Regions from separate parts of the Oerskovia paurometabola genome, predicted to be linked through region 1. Evidence: riboswitches for the same ligand, from Rfam matches in the RefSeq annotation. Region 1 holds a riboswitch; each other region holds the start of a gene.
The links. Region 1 has a riboswitch for S-adenosylmethionine ahead of JOD48_RS03015 (aminotransferase class V-fold PLP-dependent enzyme). Riboswitches for the same ligand answer to the same signal wherever they lie in the genome.
Positions count from the first base shown of each region.

Region 2: it holds a riboswitch for S-adenosylmethionine, as region 1 does, so the genes downstream of both, JOD48_RS13215 (ABC transporter substrate-binding protein) here and JOD48_RS03015 (aminotransferase class V-fold PLP-dependent enzyme) in region 1, are expected to answer to the same signal.
Region 3: it holds a riboswitch for S-adenosylmethionine, as region 1 does, so the genes downstream of both, JOD48_RS01220 (methylenetetrahydrofolate reductase) here and JOD48_RS03015 (aminotransferase class V-fold PLP-dependent enzyme) in region 1, are expected to answer to the same signal.
Region 4: it holds a riboswitch for S-adenosylmethionine, as region 1 does, so the genes downstream of both, JOD48_RS01565 (hypothetical protein) here and JOD48_RS03015 (aminotransferase class V-fold PLP-dependent enzyme) in region 1, are expected to answer to the same signal.

Region 1 is NZ_JAFBBV010000001.1:673,462-677,864, forward strand. It holds gene JOD48_RS03000 (O-succinylhomoserine sulfhydrylase) at 1-63, opposite strand, end outside; gene JOD48_RS03005 (rhodanese-like domain-containing protein) at 84-548, opposite strand; SAM riboswitch class I at 555-647, opposite strand; gene JOD48_RS03010 (phosphotransferase enzyme family protein) at 722-1,564, shown strand; SAM riboswitch class IV at 1,645-1,759, shown strand; gene JOD48_RS03015 (aminotransferase class V-fold PLP-dependent enzyme) at 1,801-3,201, shown strand; gene JOD48_RS03020 (GNAT family N-acetyltransferase) at 3,325-4,116, shown strand; gene JOD48_RS03025 (CsbD family protein) at 4,189-4,365, opposite strand.
Region 2 is NZ_JAFBBV010000001.1:2,911,214-2,915,616, forward strand. It holds gene JOD48_RS13210 (ABC transporter permease) at 1-317, opposite strand, end outside; gene JOD48_RS13215 (ABC transporter substrate-binding protein) at 442-2,094, opposite strand; SAM riboswitch class IV at 2,385-2,496, opposite strand; gene proB (glutamate 5-kinase) at 2,568-3,710, opposite strand; gene obgE (GTPase ObgE) at 3,960-4,403, opposite strand, start outside.
Region 3 is NZ_JAFBBV010000001.1:267,864-272,266, reverse strand. It holds gene JOD48_RS01230 (hypothetical protein) at 1-529, shown strand, start outside; gene JOD48_RS20020 (outer membrane protein assembly factor BamB family protein) at 620-2,050, opposite strand; SAM riboswitch class I at 2,266-2,368, shown strand; gene JOD48_RS01220 (methylenetetrahydrofolate reductase) at 2,481-3,530, shown strand; gene metE (5-methyltetrahydropteroyltriglutamate--homocysteine S-methyltransferase) at 3,551-4,403, shown strand, end outside.
Region 4 is NZ_JAFBBV010000001.1:350,625-355,027, reverse strand. It holds gene JOD48_RS01580 (aldo/keto reductase) at 1-672, opposite strand, end outside; gene JOD48_RS01575 (polysaccharide deacetylase family protein) at 918-2,462, shown strand; gene JOD48_RS01570 (cold-shock protein) at 2,645-2,848, shown strand; SAM riboswitch class IV at 2,978-3,089, shown strand; gene JOD48_RS01565 (hypothetical protein) at 3,195-3,569, shown strand; gene JOD48_RS01560 (hypothetical protein) at 3,702-4,403, shown strand, end outside.

The DNA of each region.
Region 1 (4,403 bases):
GACCGAACGGGGGAGGGGGCCACGACCCGAGCCGCCCGGGACGCCGGCGGGGATGCGGAGCACGCCGTCCCCGGTCGCGGCGCTCACGACTGCGTCCAGGGCAGGCCCGCGGCGCGCCAGCCGTCGGAACCACGGTGACCGGCGCCGTCGAGCGCTCCCTCGAAACCCTCGAGGACGTTGTACGCGGGACCCAGCCCCGCGGCGGTCGCGGCCTTGGCCGCGCCGATCGAGCGGGCTCCCGAGCGGCACAGGAAGACGACCGGACGCTCAGGGCTCAGCCCGGCCGCGGTGAGCTCCGCGACGAACGCCGGGTTCGGGCGGCCCGCGACGTCGACCCACTGGGTCAGGACGGGCGCGCGGCCCGTCGAGGACAGGTCGGGGACCCCGACGAAGCGCCACTCGGCGTCGGTGCGGACGTCCACGAGGACGGCGCTCGGGTCGTTCTGGAGAAGGGTCCACGCCTGCTGGGGCGTGATGTCGCCGGCGTACCCGTCGGCGGGACGGGCGTCGGGGACCGGGGCAGCGGTCGCGCGGTCGGGGGCACTCATGGTGATCCTCCATCGGTCGTGGCGGTAGCACCCTCGCCCGTCACCGGGGGGTTGCTGCGGCGTCATCGTGCCAAGTCACTCAGCCGCTCTGGATGGTTGCGTCGGATCGTACGCCACCGTGACCACGGAAAAGAACAGGTGTCTCGCAGGGTGGTCGGGCTAGGTTCCTGCGCATGAGCCACCTCCCCGAACCCGACCGCGCGCCCGACCAGGCCGAGGAGCCCCTGGCCGGTGGGAACTCGACGACCGTGGTGCGGCGAGGCGACACCGTCCGCCGCACCGCAGGGCCCTGGACGCCCACGGTCCAGGCGCTCCTGCGGCACCTGCGCGCACAGGGCGTCGCCGAGGTGCCGGAGCCGCTCGGGACGGACGAGCAGGGGCGCGAGGTGCTGTCGTTCCTCCCCGGTGACGTCGGGAACTACCCGCTGCCACCGTGGGTCTGGGACGAGTCGGTGCTCCGGGACGCGGGCGCGCTGCTGCGGCGCGTGCACGACGCGAGCGTCGGGTTCCTCGACACAGGCGCCGCCGCCCTCGTCCCCGACGCTCTGCCGGCGGCCCCCACCTGGCAGACCGCACCGCACGAGCCTGCCGAGGTCGTGTGCCACAACGACGTCGCCCCGTACAACCTGGTCTTCCGTGACGGGGCCGTGGTCGGGCTCATCGACTTCGACACCGCGAGCCCCGGCCCCCGGATCTGGGACCTGGCCTACCTCGGCTACCGGCTCGCGCCCCTCGTGGCGGACGCGGGGGAGTCGGAGGGGAGCGACGTCGTCGGGCGGCTGGACCCGTTGGCGCGCCTCGACGCCCTGGTCCGCGCGTACGGGATGCCGTACTCGCGCCGGGAGGTCCTGACCGTCGTGGTCGCGCGGCTCGACGAGCTCGCGGCGTTCACGGACGAGCGTGCGGCCGCGACCGGACGCGACGACTTCCGGGAGCACGCGGCCATGTACCGCTCCGACGCGCAGCGGGTCGAGAGTCTCGCGACAGCGTCCGATTCGCCGGATCTGCCCACCTGACAGGTTGCCTCTGCTCATCATCCGAGACGCTGTGCCCACCGGTTGACACGCTCCGCGCGCCTCGACCATCCTGGACACCAGGTCATGAGTGCCAGCGCAAAACCCCGGTTTGCTGGCCGGCAACCCTCCTCCGCGGTGGGGTGCCCCGGGTGACGACCAGGTCCCTCTCTATCAGGAGGGGGGCAAGCGCGGAGGGGCCGGCACGGCGAACTCCGACGACCACCGGAGGACGTGCCATGAGCGCACATGCAGTCATCGAAGCCCCTACCTCGTGTGCCGTGCTGCCCGTCGTGGGCAGCGACACCCTGGTCCCCCTCGTCGACGGGCGCAGCGTCCCGTACGCGAACCTCGACGTCGCGGCCTCGGCACCGGCGCTCCAGGTCGTGGCCGACCGGGTCACCGAGGTCCTGCCGCTGTACGCGAGCGTGCACCGCGGCGCGGGCTACCTCTCCCAGGTGTCGACGGCCCTCTACGAGGCTGCGCGTCAGACCATCGGCGCGTTCGTGGGGGCGCGCGAGGACGACGTCACGATCGTCACGCGCAACACCACGGACTCCCTCAACCTCCTCGCGGGCTGCGTCCCGGCCCAGGCCGACGGCTCGCCGGGGCGTGTGCTCGTCCTCGACGTCGAGCACCACGCGAACCTCCTGCCCTGGCAGCGCACGGGGGGCGCCACGGTCCTGGTCGGCGGTGCGACCGTCGCCGAGACCCTGTCGGGCCTGCGCGCCGAGCTCTCGCGCTTCCCGTACGCGCTCGTCGCGATCACGGGGGCCTCGAACGTCACGGGCGAGTCGCTGCCCCTCGCCGAGGTCGTGGCCGCGGCGCACGACGCCGGCGCGCGCGTCCTGCTCGACGGCGCACAGCTCGTCCCGCACCGCGGCGTCTCGCTCGCCGCGAGCGACGTGGACTACGTCGCGTTCTCTGGGCACAAGACGTACGCGCCGTTCGGTGCGGGCGCGCTCGTGGGCCGCCGCGACTGGCTCGACACCGGCACGCCCTACCTCGCCGGCGGCGGCGCGGTGCGCAACGTGACGCTCGACGGCACCACGTGGCAGAGCGCCCCGGCGCGGCACGAGGCCGGGTCGCCCAACGTGATCGGCGCGGTCGCGCTCGCCTCCGCGTGCGACGCGCTCGCGGCCCTCGAGCCCGGCGTGCTCGTCGCGCACGAGACCGAGCTGCGGGCCCGCCTCGTCGAGGGCCTGGAGGCGATCGACGGCGTACGCGTCGTGCGCGCCTGGGCCGACGCGGTCGACCCCGTGGGGGTCGTGACGTTCTCGGTCGACGGTTCCGACGCGGGGCTGGTCGCGGCCTACTTGTCGGCCGAGCACGGCATCGGCGTGCGCGACGGCCGCTTCTGCGCGCACCCGCTCCTGGCGCGGCTGGGCTTCCCGGCGGGGGCGATCCGGGCGTCGATCGGGGTCGGCACCACGGGTGAGGAGATCGACCGGCTCGTCTCCGCGCTGCGCACCTGGGTGAGCGAGGGGGCGAAGGCCCGGTACGAGGTCGTGGACGGCTGCTGGGTCGTGAGCGACGACCCGCGACCGCTCCTGCAGGTCGCGGGGCTCTCGGGCCTGTTCGCGACGGCCGCCGCGGGCAACATCACGGCCGCCGTGGGCTGCGGACCCGCCCCCGCCTGAGCACCCTCTGACCTGCGGAGACGCTGCCTGGAGCGCAACGTTCACCGGGGCGTCACCTCACCGTTCACGAACGACCGTTCCGTGGTCTTGGCGGCGACGCCTGCGTGTGTTCTGATATGCGCTGTGCAGCACGATGTCCACCTTGAAGGCCACGGGTTCCGCCTCGAACCCCTGGCTGTCGCGCACGCCGGTGCGCTGGCCCAGATCGTCGATCCGTCGATGTGGGCAGGCATGAGTGCGACCCTCCCCGAGGGGGAGGTCGGGATGGTGAACTTCATCGAGGACACCCGCGCCACGCGCGCGCTGACGGCGTTCGCCGTCGTCGACGCGGGCTCGGGTCTCGTGGTGGGGAGCACCGCTTTCCGTGACCTGTCGCTCGACGACAGGCGCGTGGAGATCGGGCGGACCTTCTACGCCCGTTCCACGTGGGGGAGCCTCGTCAACCCGGTCTCGAAATGGTTGCTGCTCCGACATGCGTTCGAGTCGTGGGACGTGCACCGTGTCGGCTTCCGGGTCGACGCGCGCAACACGCGCTCCCTCGCCGCGATGCGTCGCCTCGGCGCGTACGAGGAGGGCGTCATGCGTGGTCACCGCACGGCTCCCGACGGGACCCGGGCCGACTCGGTGTGCTTCTCGATCCTGGCGCACGAGTGGCCCGGCGTCGAGCTCGGCCTGCTCGCCCGGATCATGAGCCCGCGCATCGTGCCCGTGCTCGGCCCGGTCGGGCTCACCGCCACCGGGGAGCCCGACGCCGTGGGTCCTGGGGCCGGGGTGCCCGTGGGACCGCCGGTCCTCACGGTGGTACCGGCCGTCGGCGAGCTGTCGCTCGCGGGGGCCGGCGGCTTCGACGCCGTCGCAGGGTCGTCCCCCGACCGCGCCGCGGCCGCCGACCTGCCCCCGGTCATCGCGCTCTGACCGGTTCGTCCCCCCTGTCCACAGCACCGCCCCGGGACCCAGATGGGTCCCGGGGCGGTCTTCGTCGGGGCGTCAGTCCTTCTTGAAGGCGTCCTTGACGTCGTCGCCGGCCTGCTTGACGTTGGCCTTCGCCTGGTCGGCGTGGCCCTCGGCCTCGAGGCGCTCGTTGCCGGTCGCCTTGCCGGTGCCTTCCTTGACCTTGCCCTTGGCCTCTTCGGCACCGTGCTTGATCTTGTCTCCCAGTCCCATGGGGTCCTCCCTCGGTGTTGGTGGGTGCTTCCTGACGA
Region 2 (4,403 bases), 2.2 Mb from region 1:
GTGAGCTGGAGCGTGGGCGGCAGCGCCTCGGCCAGGAGCTTGGTGGCGGGCGCCCCCGAGGAGAACGAGCGCCCGAAGTCCAGGTGCAGCGCTCCCCACAGGCCGTGCGCGTACTGGACCAGGACGGGGCGGTCGAGCCCTTGCTCGGCACGCAGGCGCGCGACGAGCTCGGGGTCCGAGAGGTCGCCGTCGGCTCCGGCCGCCTTGATCGAGGCCGCGTCGCTCGGCAGGACGTAGAGCAGGAAGAAGGAGATCGTGAAGGCCGCCCAGAGGACGAAGCCTCCCTGCCCCAGGCGGCGGGCGATGTACCGGCCCATGGTCGGCTCCTCTCGGGTGGTGACGTGCGGATGGTGACGCGGGTCGTGACGCGCAGGTGGTCGGATCGGTGGCGGGAGCGCCGGCCCGGCGGGACGCTCGCGACGCGTCCCGCCGAGCCGCTGCTCAGTCCTGCTGGACCCAGGCGCCGTAGAAGTCGAGGCGGGTCGACGCCTCGAAGCCCAGGCCCTGGACCGTGTCGGCCGCCGCGATCGTCGTCGAGAGCTCGTAGACCGGGATCGCATGCCCCTGCTGGACCAGGAGACGCGCAGCCTGGGTCACGAGCTCCTGCCGCTCGGCCGGGTCCGTCGACGCGGCCGAGCGGTCGAGCAGGTCGTCGACCTCCTCGGGTGCCCGCTTGTTGATGTTGCGCGCGTTGGCCGAGAAGATCGTGCGCAGCACGTCGGGGTCCGAGCGCGTCAGGTTGTAGTAGTCGAAGTCGAAGTCCCCGGACTTCTTGAGCTCGGTGGACTCGGCGACCGTGACCTGCTTGAGCTGGAGGTCCACGCCGATCTTCGCGAGCTGCTGCTGGACGAGCTCGAGCGGCTCGGCCACCTGCCAGAACGTGACCGTGGTGGACAGCCGCTGACCGTCCTTGACCCGCACACCGTCGGCGCCCTCGACCCAGCCGGCGTCGTCGAGGAGCGCCTCCGCACCGTCCGGGTCGTACGCGAGGTCGTCCGAGACGTCGGCCCACAGCGGGGTCGAGTGCGACAGCACGCTCGTCGCAGGCTCGTCCTGCGGGGTCAGCAGGGTCGCGGCGATCTCCTCGCGGTCGATGCCCTTGCTGATCGCCTGCCGCACCGCCGGGTCGGCGGCGAGCGGTCGCGACTCGTTGGGGAAGAGGTTGAAGACGACGCCCGGGTTCGCCCGGTACGCGAGCCAGAAGCCGTTGCCGTCGAACTGCGGCAGGTCGACCGTGCTGATGGCCGCGGTCGCGTCGATCTGGCCCGAGAGCAGGCTGCCGGTACGCACGCTGGCCTCGGGCACGAACTTCACGGTCACGGTGTCGAGGTACGCCTCCCCGGTGTGGTCGTCGGCCCCGGAGGCCCAGTCGTAGCCGGCGACCTTCTCGAGCACGACCTCCTGGTCGAACGTGTAGGACCTCACCGCGAACGGCCCGGAGCCCACGAACTTCCCGGCGCACCGGTCCTCGACGCTGAGCGCGGCGGAAGCGGGCGAGAGCAGTCCGAGCGAGAACGTCGAGGACGCCTGGAGGAACTGCGCGCTGGGTGCCGAGAAGTCGACCCGCACGGTGCGGGGGTCCACGACCGTGGTTCCCTCGTACCCGACGAGGTAGGCAGAGCCGAGGGAGGCCGCCGCGCCGAGCTCGACGATCTTGTCGAAGTTCGTCTTGACCGCGGCCGCGTCGATCGGCGTGCCGTCGGCGAACGTCGGCCCCTCACGGAGCGCGAACGTGAAGCTCGTGGCGTCCGCGTCGACCTCCCAGCTCTCCGCGAGCCACGGCAGGATCTCTCCCGTGTCCGGGTCCTGCGCGGTGAGCGAGGCCACGGTCTGGCGGGCCGAGGCGATCGCGTCGTTGTTCCCGACCTGCTGGGGGTCGATGCAGTGCGAGTCGACCGTGACCGCGAAGGTGAGGTTGCCGCCCGGGACGGGCTCCGCCGTCGGGCCGGGGGACGCGCCGTCCGCGGTGCTGCCGCCACCGGAGCCGCACGCCCCGAGCAGGAGCGCCGTCGCGGCGAGGGAGGCCGCGACGAGCGCGCGGCGGGACGGGGCCGTGCGGCCGCCGGGCCCCGAGGGCCAGGTCGAGAGGGACATGCGAGCAGTGCTCCTTCGGTCGTGCGCGCCGTCGGTCCGGCACGGCCGGGGCGCTGAGGGGTCGCCGACGGACCGTGGGTGCGTCGGATCGACGCCGGGCTCACGGTGAGCGGCGGTGGGGGCCGTCAGGGGACGGCGAGGGTGGGACGGGATGTCGGCCGCACGTCAGGAGCGGCGAGGGTTCAGCCGCGTGTCAGCGACAACAGAGCACGAGGGTCCCCGCGTCGAGGCAGCGGACACCCCTGCCGTCGAGCCCCTGTTGCGTTCCGAGTGCGCGCATCGCCCGTTCCTCCGTGTGCTTACCGCGCCCGACGGGTCGCGGTCAGGTACCACCCGGAGCACCCCGTCACGTCGAAGGGTTGCTGGCCAGCGAGCCGGGTCTTGGCGCTGGCGCTCTTCACCTGCCGCACAGGAAAGCCGCCCGAGGCCACCGAGTCAAGGGGTGAGCAGACCGTCCCACCCCGTGAGACGACTCAGGACGCCTTGCGCTTGCGCCCCACGAGCACGAGGTCGTCGCGGTGCACGATCTCGCGGTCGTACCCCTCGCCGAGCTTGTCGCGCAGCTCGTGCGTCGAACGGCCGAGCAGGTCCGGGATGTCGCTCGAGTCGAACGCGACGAGGCCGCGCGCGATCACGCGCCCGTCGGGGGCGACGAGCTCGACGGGGTCGCCCGCGTCGAAGTCTCCCGTGACGCCGACCACGCCCGCGGGCAGCAGCGACGCGCGTCCGCCCAGGACCGCGGCGACCGCTCCCTCGTCGAGCTCGAGTCGTCCGCGCGTGCGGGCCGCGTGCGCGAGCCACAGGCGCCGGCGCGTGGTGCGCTTGCCCGTCACGGCGAACCAGGTCCCCACCTCGTGCCCCGCGAGCGCGCCCTCGGCGTGCGCGGCCTTGGTCAGGACGACCGGGATGCCCGAGCCCGTCGCGATGCGCACCGACTCGAGCTTGGTGAGCATGCCGCCGGTCCCGATCGAGCTGCCCCGGCCCGTGACCTCGATGCCTTCGAGGTCGAGGGCGGACCGGACCTCGCGGATGCGCTGCGTGCCCGGGCGCGAGGGCGGGCCGTCGTACAGGCCGTCGACGTCGGTCAGCAGGACCATCGCGTCGGCGCGCACCAGGTGCGAGACCAGGGCCGCGAGACGGTCGTTGTCCCCGAAGCGGATCTCGTCGGTCGCGACCGCGTCGTTCTCGTTGACGACCGGCACGATGCCCAGGTCCAGGAGCCGCTCGAGCGAGCGCTGCGCGTTGCGGTAGTGCCCGCGGCGGATGGTGTCCTCGGCCGTGAGGAGCACCTGGCCCACGCGGATGCCGTACTCGGCGAACGCCTGGGCGTAGCGGGCGACCAGGAGCCCCTGCCCCACCGAGGCCGCGGCCTGGGCCGTCGCGAGGTCGCGCGGTCGCGCGCTCAGGCCCAGCGGACCGATCCCCGCGGCGATCGCCCCCGACGTCACGAGCACGACCTGCCCGCCCGCCGCGTGGCGGGCCGCGATCACGTCGACGAGCGCGTGCAGGGCCGGGACGCTGAGGTGCCCGTCCGGTCCGGTGAGGGACGAGGAGCCGATCTTGACGACGACCCGGTGGGCCGTGGCGACCTGGGAGCGTGCGGAGAGCGCATTCACGGCCTCATCATCCCGCGCCGGGCGCTCGGACGGGGCGCCGTTTCACCGTGTGACACCTCACGGTGGGACGGCGTGGGCGGCATGCCGCCGGCCCGGGCCCGACGACGACGCTCCCCCTGGGCGCCCGCCCCGCCCGGGCGGCGGGGTCGAGACCCCCGGGGACGCCGCAGGGCGGGCACGACCCGAGGGGCCGTACCCGCCCTGCGGGCGGACGTGCGGTCGACGACGCTCGTCGACCCGCGCGGGAGGTCAGTCCTGGTCGGGGTCCGTCCAGTGGCCGGACTCGCGCTCGGTCCAGAGCTCGGCGCGGGCCTCGGCCTTGGCGTCCATGCGCTCGGTGTACTCGCGGCGCTTGTCGGTACGCGTGGGGCGCGAGGTGTCCTCGAGGCGCAGGTCGGAGCCGCGGGGGCCGCCGAGGTGCTCGGCGCCCGTGATGAGCGTGGGCTCCCAGTCGAACACGACCGCGTTCTTGTCGGAGCCGATGCGCACCTCGTCGCCCGCGACGGCGCCGGCCTTGAAGAGCTTCTCCTCGACCCCCAGGCGTGCGAGGCGGTCCGCGAGGTAGCCCACGGCCTCGTCGTTCGAGAAGTCGGTCTGGCGGACCCAGCGCTCGGGCTTGGAGCCACGGACCTCGTAGTAGAAGCCGGTCTCGGCACCACCCTTGCGGGTCACGGTGAAGCCCGCGTCGTCGAC
Region 3 (4,403 bases), 410 kb from region 1:
CTCCCCCTCGACGTCCAGCGACGCCCCGGCGCAGGGAGCGCAGAACGCCGACGCCTCGGGAGCCACGGACGACGACGCGCTCTGGGCGGACGTCGTGGCGGCGACGCGAGAGCTGGCGCGGGTGGGCCACGAGTTCAGACAGCACGCGCAGGATCGCCCGGGCGTGCTCTCCCGAGCACTGCGCGCGCGCAGCTGGGACACGGTCGCGGCCCTCGGCTTCCTCGACAACCTGGGGGACGACGTGCCTCGACTGCTCGACGACCTCATCGAGGTGACCTTGGACGACGGCTTCGGGCTCAAGGCTCGATGCGTCATCGACGAATGGAGCTACACGGTCGGTCGACAGGTGCGCGAGAAGGTCCTGAGCCGCCTCGAAGCGGCAGGTTCGCTCGACGTCCAGCGGCTCGCCGAGCTGCTCCTCCACCTCCGAGACGTGGAAGGCCTCCGGCTGCTCGTCGCGCGAGCGCGACAGAGCGACGATCCCTCCGTCCGAGAGGTCGCCGACGACTACGATCCGGACCGGTCGTGATGCCCCCGGCAACGCCGACACCACGGGAGCGAAGGACGCCGCCGCGCGCGGGTCGGGTACGGCGTGGCCATGTCGCCCTCCCCCACGCCGTCAGCCGAACGCCGTGACCTGGGCTTCGTCGATCCTCAGCAGCCGACCTCCCCCAGCGGCCAGCTCGTACGGGTTCCCGGTGTGCTCCTGGGTCCATCGCACGTCGCCCGTCGCCAGGTCGAGTGCGGTGACCGAGCTCGTGCCGGGCGCGGTGGGGACGACGAGGAGCGCGGAGAAACCGTCGGTGAACGTGCCGGTCACGCGGTACGACACCGCACCGGACGCGGGGTCGGCCGCCCGCCGCCACCGTTCCTCACCCGTCGTGGCGTCCAGGGCGACCGTCTCCCGGTCGACCGTCTGCACCATCACGACGTCCGCGCCGCGGACGAGCACCTGACGCGCGGCGACCGGTGCGGTCCAGGCGGTCGTGCCGTCCCTGTGGACGGCGAGGAGCGCCTCCCCCTGGTCGAGCAGGACGAGGTGAGGCGCCAGGAGGTCGCGGGCACCTTCCCCGAGCACGAGCCCCTCGTTCGTCCAGAGCACCGTGCCGTCGGCCGAGACGGCTTCGACAGGTCCCGCGACGGCCGTCCCCGACGAGCGGAGGTAGGACCCGTTGCCCAGGGCGATGACCTGCACCATCCCCGGTGGTTCGTCGACGACCTGCCCCCCAGGCGTCAGGTAGGACAGGACGCCACATCCGTGGACCGCCACCGTCCCCGACCGGTAGACCGCACGGACGGCATCACCTTCCGTCGCGCACAGGGGGTCCTGCGCGTCCTCCCTCACGGTCAGCCGTCGCTCCCACGCCGCCGTGCCCGTCCGGACGTCGACGGACCGGACCACGACCCCCGTCTCGTCTCTGGCGGCCTGGAGCACCGTCCCGCCGGGACCGGCGACCGCCTCGCCCCGGCGTGGGTCCATCTCTACCTCGGCCACCACCGCACCGTCGACGCTCACGAGTCGGGCCGCGGTGGCCTCCTTCCCCTGGCCCAGGCACACGAAGGCCGACACCTCCGCCGTTCCCTCGACGCGCACCTGGTCGGCGGCGCAGACCTGCCGGGTCAGGTCGTCCAGCCGCCAGCGCTCGTCGCCCGACCCGAGGTCGTACCCGACGGTCCCGGAGCGCCCCGGGATCACCAGCAGGTCCCCCACGGTGAACGGCTCGCCCTCGTCGCGGTCGACGCTCCACTCGGCATGCGGCGCGTAGGTGAGGTCGAAGATCCTGTCCTCGGACGAGCGGAGCGTCTGGAGCGCGTCGTCCTGGGCCGCCCCGTCGCGCGTCACGACGACCGCGGCCGCCACCCCGAGCGTTCCGAGACCGACGGCGAGGCCGACCAGACGGGCGGCGCGACGCCGTCGTGCCGTACGGGTGAGGGGGCGTCGCGTCCGCTCCCGACGAGTCGGCTCCGGGACGCCCGAGCCCGGGTCGACACCCTCGGACGAGTCGTCGAGCACGAACGAGACCTGCTGCTGGCTGCGTCGGCGAGGCACGCCCGGAGCATAGCGGCGACGTCGGGGAGGATCGCCCGGCGGTCCGGGCGGGCGCCGACAGGCGTACGTTGGAAGGGCGACCGCAGGGACCGACGAAGGGATCTGCGACCGCGTGGACGGACGCCGGAGCGGGGCCGAGGAACCACTCCGGACCCCTCCGTCTCACGCTTCGAGCAGATATTGGCTCAGATCATGGATTCCCCCTACGATCGTCAACACCATCCAGAGCGGTCGAGAGTCCTGGCTCGTTGACACCGCAGCAACCCCCCAACGGAAGCCTCTCGCGGGTACGGGTGCTACAGCCAGGTTCGATGGAGCGATTCATGACCGAGGCATCTTTCCGCGCACCCCTGCACCGCACCGGGGTCCCCCGCGCCAGCCGTCCGGCCGCCCTGGCCACCACCAGCACGACCCTCCTGACGGCCGCCCGATGAGCATCGTCGACCTGGGGCACTTCGGGCACGAGGCACCGCGGCCCACGGTGTCGTTCGAGCTCATGCCCCCGCGCCGCCCCGACGCCGCGCCCAAGTTCTGGGAGACGGCCCGCCGCCTCGTCGCGACCTCGCCCGACTTCGTGTCGGTCACCTACGGCGCGGCCGGCACGGACCGCGAGACCTCGCGCCGCGTCATCAGCCAGCTCCTGCACGGCACGCCCGTGCTGCCCATCGCGCACCTGACCTGCGTGGGCGCCTCGCGCGAGGACGTCGAGGACGTCATCACGGACTTCCTCGACGCGGGCGTGCGCAGCTTCCTCGCCCTGCGCGGGGACCCTCCGCGCGACCAGCCCGACTGGCGCCCCGCCGAGGACGGCGTGCGGTCGAGCACCGAGCTCGTGGCCCTGCTGCGCGAGGTCGAGGCCGCACGCTGCGCCGCGAGCCCGAGCGTCGCGCTGCGCGGCGCGGCCCGCCCCCTGACCATCGCGGTCGCGACGTTCCCCGACGGCAACCTCGCCGCGGGCACGAGCCGCACCCAGGAGGTGCGCCGCCTCTGGCAGAAGCAGCAGGCCGGAGCGGACTTCGCGATCACGCAGCTCTTCTACGAGGCGTCCTCCTACATCGACTTCGTGGCCGAGGCGCGCGCCGCGGGCGTGACCATCCCGATCCTCGCGGGCCTCCTGCCCATGACGGACCCGGCCCGCCTCGCGCGTGTCGAGGAGCTCACGGGCGTCCCCGCGCCGCGCCGCGTCGTCGAGGCCCTCGAGGCGGAGCCGGACCCGGACGCGCGCCACGCGCTGGGCATCCGGCACTCGGTCGAGCTCGCGCGCCAGGTCCTCGCGGCCGGCGCGCCCGGCCTCCACATCTACACCTTCAACAAGCACCAAGCCGCTCTAGACCTGCTCGAGGGAGTCGACCTCGGCGGTGGGGCAGCGGGGGACGCCAGCGGCGTCTCGTCCCGCACCCCCGACCTGGCCAGCGGGCCGTGGGTCTCCGGCACTCCCCTTCCCTCCGCCGAGCCTGCCCTGGGCAGCTCCTCGGTCTGACCAGTTCAGAGGTATTCACCATGAGTGCACCCACGTTCCCCTCCGGTTCCGTCCTCGGCTACCCCCGCATCGGCCCGCGCCGCGAGCTCAAGAAGGCCGTCGAGTCCTTCTGGGCCGGCAGGACCACGGCCGACGAGCTCGAGGCCACGGCCTCGGCGCTGCGCGTCGCGGCCGCCCAGCGTCTCGTCGACCTGGGCCTCGACGCCTCGTCGGGCGCCGTGCCCGGCTCGTTCTCCTACTACGACCAGGTGCTCGACGTCGTCGCTCTCCTCGGGGCGGTCCCGTCGCGCTTCGCGTCGCTCACCGACGAGAAGGGCGCGCTGGACCTCGCGGGCTACTTCACGGTCGCGCGCGGCGCCGGCGAGGACGCCCCGCTCGAGATGACCAAGTGGTTCGACACGAACTACCACTACCTGGTCCCCGAGGTCAGCGAGTCCACGCCGTTCCGCTTCGCGGACGACCGCGTCGTGCGCCAGTTCGTCGAGGCCAAGGACGCGGGCGTCGTGACCCGGCCCGTCGTCGTCGGGCCCGTGACGTTCCTCGCGCTGTCCAAGGCCGCCGACGACAGCGCGCCCGGCTTCAGCCCGCTCTCGCGCCTCGCGGACGTCCTGCCCGTGTACGTCGAGCTGCTGCGCGCCCTGGCCGCGGCCGGTGCACCGTGGGTGCAGCTCGACGAGCCGGCGCTCGTGTCCGACTCGATCGACGTGCCGGCCGCCGAGGTCCACGCCGCGGTCACCGAGGCGTACCGCGTGCTCGCGACCGAGCTCGCGGTGGGCACCGAGCGCCCCGCGATCCTCGTGGGCGCGCCGTTCGGCGGGCTCCAGGGTGAGCACGACGGCCTCGCGCTCCTGGCCGCGACCGACGTCGAGGCGA
Region 4 (4,403 bases), 320 kb from region 1:
GTGCCAGCGCAGGATCGCCTGGGCGGGCGTGACGCCGTGGGCGTCGGCGACCGCGGCGACCGCGGGGTGGTCGAGGTCGGCGCCGCGTCCGAGCGGCGAGTACGCCTCCACGGCGATGCCCGCCGCCCGGGTGGCCTCCTGGGTCGCGCGCTGCTGGTAGGTCGGGTGGACCTCGATCTGGTTGACGGCCGGGACCACGTCGGTCTCGGCGAGCAGGCGCGCGAGGTGCTCGGGCAGGAAGTTCGAGACGCCGATCGCGCGGGCCGCGCCGTCGGCGTAGAGCTTCTCGAAGGCTCGCCAGGTCTCGACGTAGAGGTCCTTGCTGGGGACGGGCCAGTGGACGAGGTACAGGTCGACGACCTCGACGTCGAGCTCCTCGCGCGAGTCCTCGAACGCCTGGAGCGCCGACTCGTACCCCTGGTCGCCGTTGCGGAGCTTGGTCGTCACGAAGATCTCGTCACGTCGCAGGCCGCTGGCCCGGAGCGCCGCACCGACACCGGCCTCGTTGTAGTAGCCGGCCGCGGTGTCGATGTGCCGGTACCCGGCCTCGAGCGCCTGCTCGACGTTCTTCTGCGTCGCGTCGTCGGGCACCTTGAAGACGCCGAGCCCGACCTGCGGGACGGCGACACCGTTGCTGAGGACGACGTCGGGGACCTGCGTGGGGGAGACCATCACCCCTTTCTACCCCGCCGCCCGTGGCCCGCACCACCCGTCCCGGCAGTGGCCGGCGCGTCGCGGACGGGTCGCGGACGGGTCGCGGTCGGGTCGGAGGCGGAGAGCCGACAGGTGACCGGTCGGTGAAGGCCGTGGAGTCGTTGCGAGGACCGTGCGAGAGGGTGTCGCAGACGACTGTGGCGCTGCTCTCATCCGCCGTGCCGGTCGCGACGCGCACCCTGCGCGGGTGGCACGGTGGACTGATGTCCCAGTCCCTCCCTCCGTCCCGCGGCCAGACGCCGGGCGGCTCCGCTCCCGCGCGCCCGCGGAACCGAGCCCTCTGGGTCCTCGCCGTGCTCGTACCGCTCCTGGTCGTCGCCGCGGGCGTCACGTTCTACCTGACGCGTGCCGCGGCCGACCCCTCCGGAGAGGCGTCTCCCACGGGTACCCCGTCGCCCACGGCCCATCCGGTCCCCGCCGAACGGGTCGACCCGCCTCCGGTCCTGGACCCGGCGTCGGTCGAGAACCTCGAGATCCACCAGGAGTCGACCGCGAGCACGGGCGACGCCCGCTCGATCTCGACGGTCTCCGTCCCGGGCGAGCGCTCCCTCTCGCACGCCTTCGGCACGTTCGTCGACGAGACCGAGAAGGCGTACGACGCCGCGGTCGACCCGGCCGGAGTGGGCAACGAGCTCAACGTCGGATGGGACCTGGTGCTCGCGCAGGGAGACGTGCTGGGCGTGCGTGCCACGACGTACTCCTTCACGGGCGGGGCGAACGGCACGACCGGCGCCCAGACGTTCTACACCGACCTCCCGCGCGCGACCACGACGTGGTCCTCGGACCTCTTCACGGCCGACGGCCGCAAGCAGGCCGCGCAGTGGGTCGACGCGGCGCTCGACCAGGCCGGGCTCGGGTTCGAGGAGCCGGTGCCCGCGTCGGAGGACACCTTCCGGGACGTTCGCCTGGGGCCCGACGGCGCCGCGACCCTGGTCTTCTCCCCCGGCCTGGTCTCTGCCCGCTCGGACGGAGAGCTGGCCGTGCGCATCGAGCCCGACGCGACGCGGACGGTCCTGTCCGCGGTCGGGAAGCAGCTCGCGGACACCGCGTCGAGCGGCACCCCGTTCATGGGGATCACGCCGCCGCCCGTCGAGCCCCCCGTGACGACCCCGCCCGTGCCGCCCGCGTCCCCGGGAGCCCCGGACTGCTCGGTGCTCAGGTGCGTGGCCCTGACGTTCGACGACGGACCCGGCAAGCACACGTCGCGCCTGCTCGACACCCTCGCCGAGAAGCAGGCCAAGGCGACGTTCTTCCTCGTCGGCCGGTCCGTCACGTCGCACCCCGACCTGGTCCGCCGCGAGGTCGCCGAAGGGCACGCCATCGGGAACCACACCTGGTCCCACCCGGACCTGTCCAAGCTCGGCACGGACCAGATCACGGACGAGCTGACGTCGACGGCGGACGCGGTCGAGGCCGCGTCAGGCGTCCGACCGACCCTCGTGCGCCCTCCGTACGGCGCGACGAGCGACACTGTGACGAGCGTCCTCTCCCAGCGGAACGAGCCGGCGATCCTGTGGGACGTCGACACCGAGGACTGGAAGAACAAGGACGCGGCCATGACGACCGAACGGGCGCTCGCAGGCGTCCGACCTGGGGCGATCCTCCTGATGCACGACATCCACGCCTCGACCGTCGACGCCGTCCCGGGCATCGTGGACGGTCTGCGGGCTGCCGGCTACACGCTCGTAACGGTGCCCGATTTGCTCGGCCCTGACCTGGTTGGCGGACAGGCGTACTTCAATCGTTAGCATCAGGGCTAGCACAGTCGGAGTAACCCCTGTACCGTAGCCGGTGAGATTGCAGTGCCTCGCTTGTCCTTGCGCAACGGCCCCATGCCACCGCGAACCTTGTTACCCAAGAGTTGACGACGAACACCGTGATGTTCGGCTCCAGATCATGGAGCTGTTTGAAACTCTAGAAGGAGATCCCCATGGCATTGGGAACCGTGAAGTGGTTCAACGGCGAAAAGGGCTACGGCTTCATCGCACCTGAGGACGGCAGCGCCGACGTGTTCGCGCACTACTCCGCCATCCAGACGCAGGGCTTCCGCTCGCTCGAGGAGAACCAGCGCGTCGAGTTCGACGTGACGCAGGGCCCCAAGGGCCCGCAGGCGGAGAACATCCGCCCGCTCTGATCTCACTCGCCTCCGGGCGTAGCTGATCATTGAACGAGTGCCCCCGACCGTCTCGGTCGGGGGCACTCGTGCGTCCAGGACCAGGTGCTCCCTGTGCTCGGTCGGTGACGCCGTGGTAGAACTGAGAACGGTCCAGAGGACCAGCGAACCGCCCTCCGGCGTGCTGGTCCGGCAACCGCGCGACGCGCACGGTGCTCCCGGAGGAAGACCCGCCCCCACGACCGTGGGGGAAGAGCGAGGCCCGACGTCGTAGGGCGCCTCCTCGTGCCCCTCACCCGGGGAGCCTCCCGGGTGGGCGTGCGCACGCGGGTGAGCCCCGTCGTCGGGCACGGAGAGAAGGAGCACCATGGCCGAGCGCGTCATGGAACGCCGGGCGACGGTCGTCGCCTGTCCCCCGCCCACCGTGTGCGACCGGTTCGACACGGGGCACCTGCTGCACCCCGTCCACGAGCGCATGCTCCGCAACCGGCCCTGGGGGTGGCGCGAGGGCGTCGTGCTCGCGGTGCGGACGACCAGCGGCGGCACCGAGGTCGTCGTCGAGTACGCGACGGGCGAGGGAGCGTGCCGGGTGTGGCACCACACGAGCCTCGCCCTCGACCCCGGGGTCACCGTGCGGGTGCACGAGCAGTACCACGCGCTCGAGCTCGCGGGACGGGCGCTCAACGTCCGGCTGGTCGGCGGGGTGGGTCCGGCGCCGGAGCCGCCCCACGCTCGCCGCTGAGTGCGTGATCCGGCTGCGACTCGCCGGGCGTCTCGCAGCCGGACCATCCACTCGACGGAACGGGCGGGCCGGGCGCCGCGTTGAACCGGTGAGGGCACCCGCCCTCGACGGTTCGACCAGAAGGACACGCTCATGGGATTCCTCGACCGCCTCCTCGGCCGCACCCCGCAGGACGACAGGCTTCACGGCTCGGCAGAGCGTCCCGGTGCGCCCGCCTACGGCACTGCGCCCCCGGCCCCGACCGGCCCCGCGCGCAGCGAGGACGACGTCGCGATCGACCGCTACCGCTACCTGCTGCGCACGGCTCCCCCGGAGGCCGTCGAGCAGGCGCACGCCGAGGCGTTCGAGCGGCTGACGCCCGAGCAGCGTCGACGCGTGCTGACCGAGCTGGGTGAGAACGTGCCGCCCGCCGAGCGCGCTACCTCCGACGACCCGCAGTCGCTCGCCCGCATGGCGACCCGCGCCGAGATGCGCAACCCCGGCACGCTCGAACGGTCGTTCGGCGGCAGGCAGGGGGGGCCGGGCGGGCCGGGCGGGCCGGGCGGGCCGGGCGGGCCGGGCATGGGCTCGATGATCGGCTCGAGCATGCTCGGCACCATCGCGGGCGTCGTGATCGGCTCCGCGGTCGCCAACATGATGTTCGGCCCGATGTTCGGCGACCCCACGGCCGACTTCGCGGGCGACGGCGGCACCTCGGGCGCAGGCGACCCGGGCGCGACCGAGGGCGACCCCGGAGCCGGCGACACGGGCGGCGGCGACTTCACCGAGGCCGGAGGCGGGGGCGACCTGGGTGGGGGCTTCGGCGACTTCGGCGGTGGGGACTTCGGCGGTGGG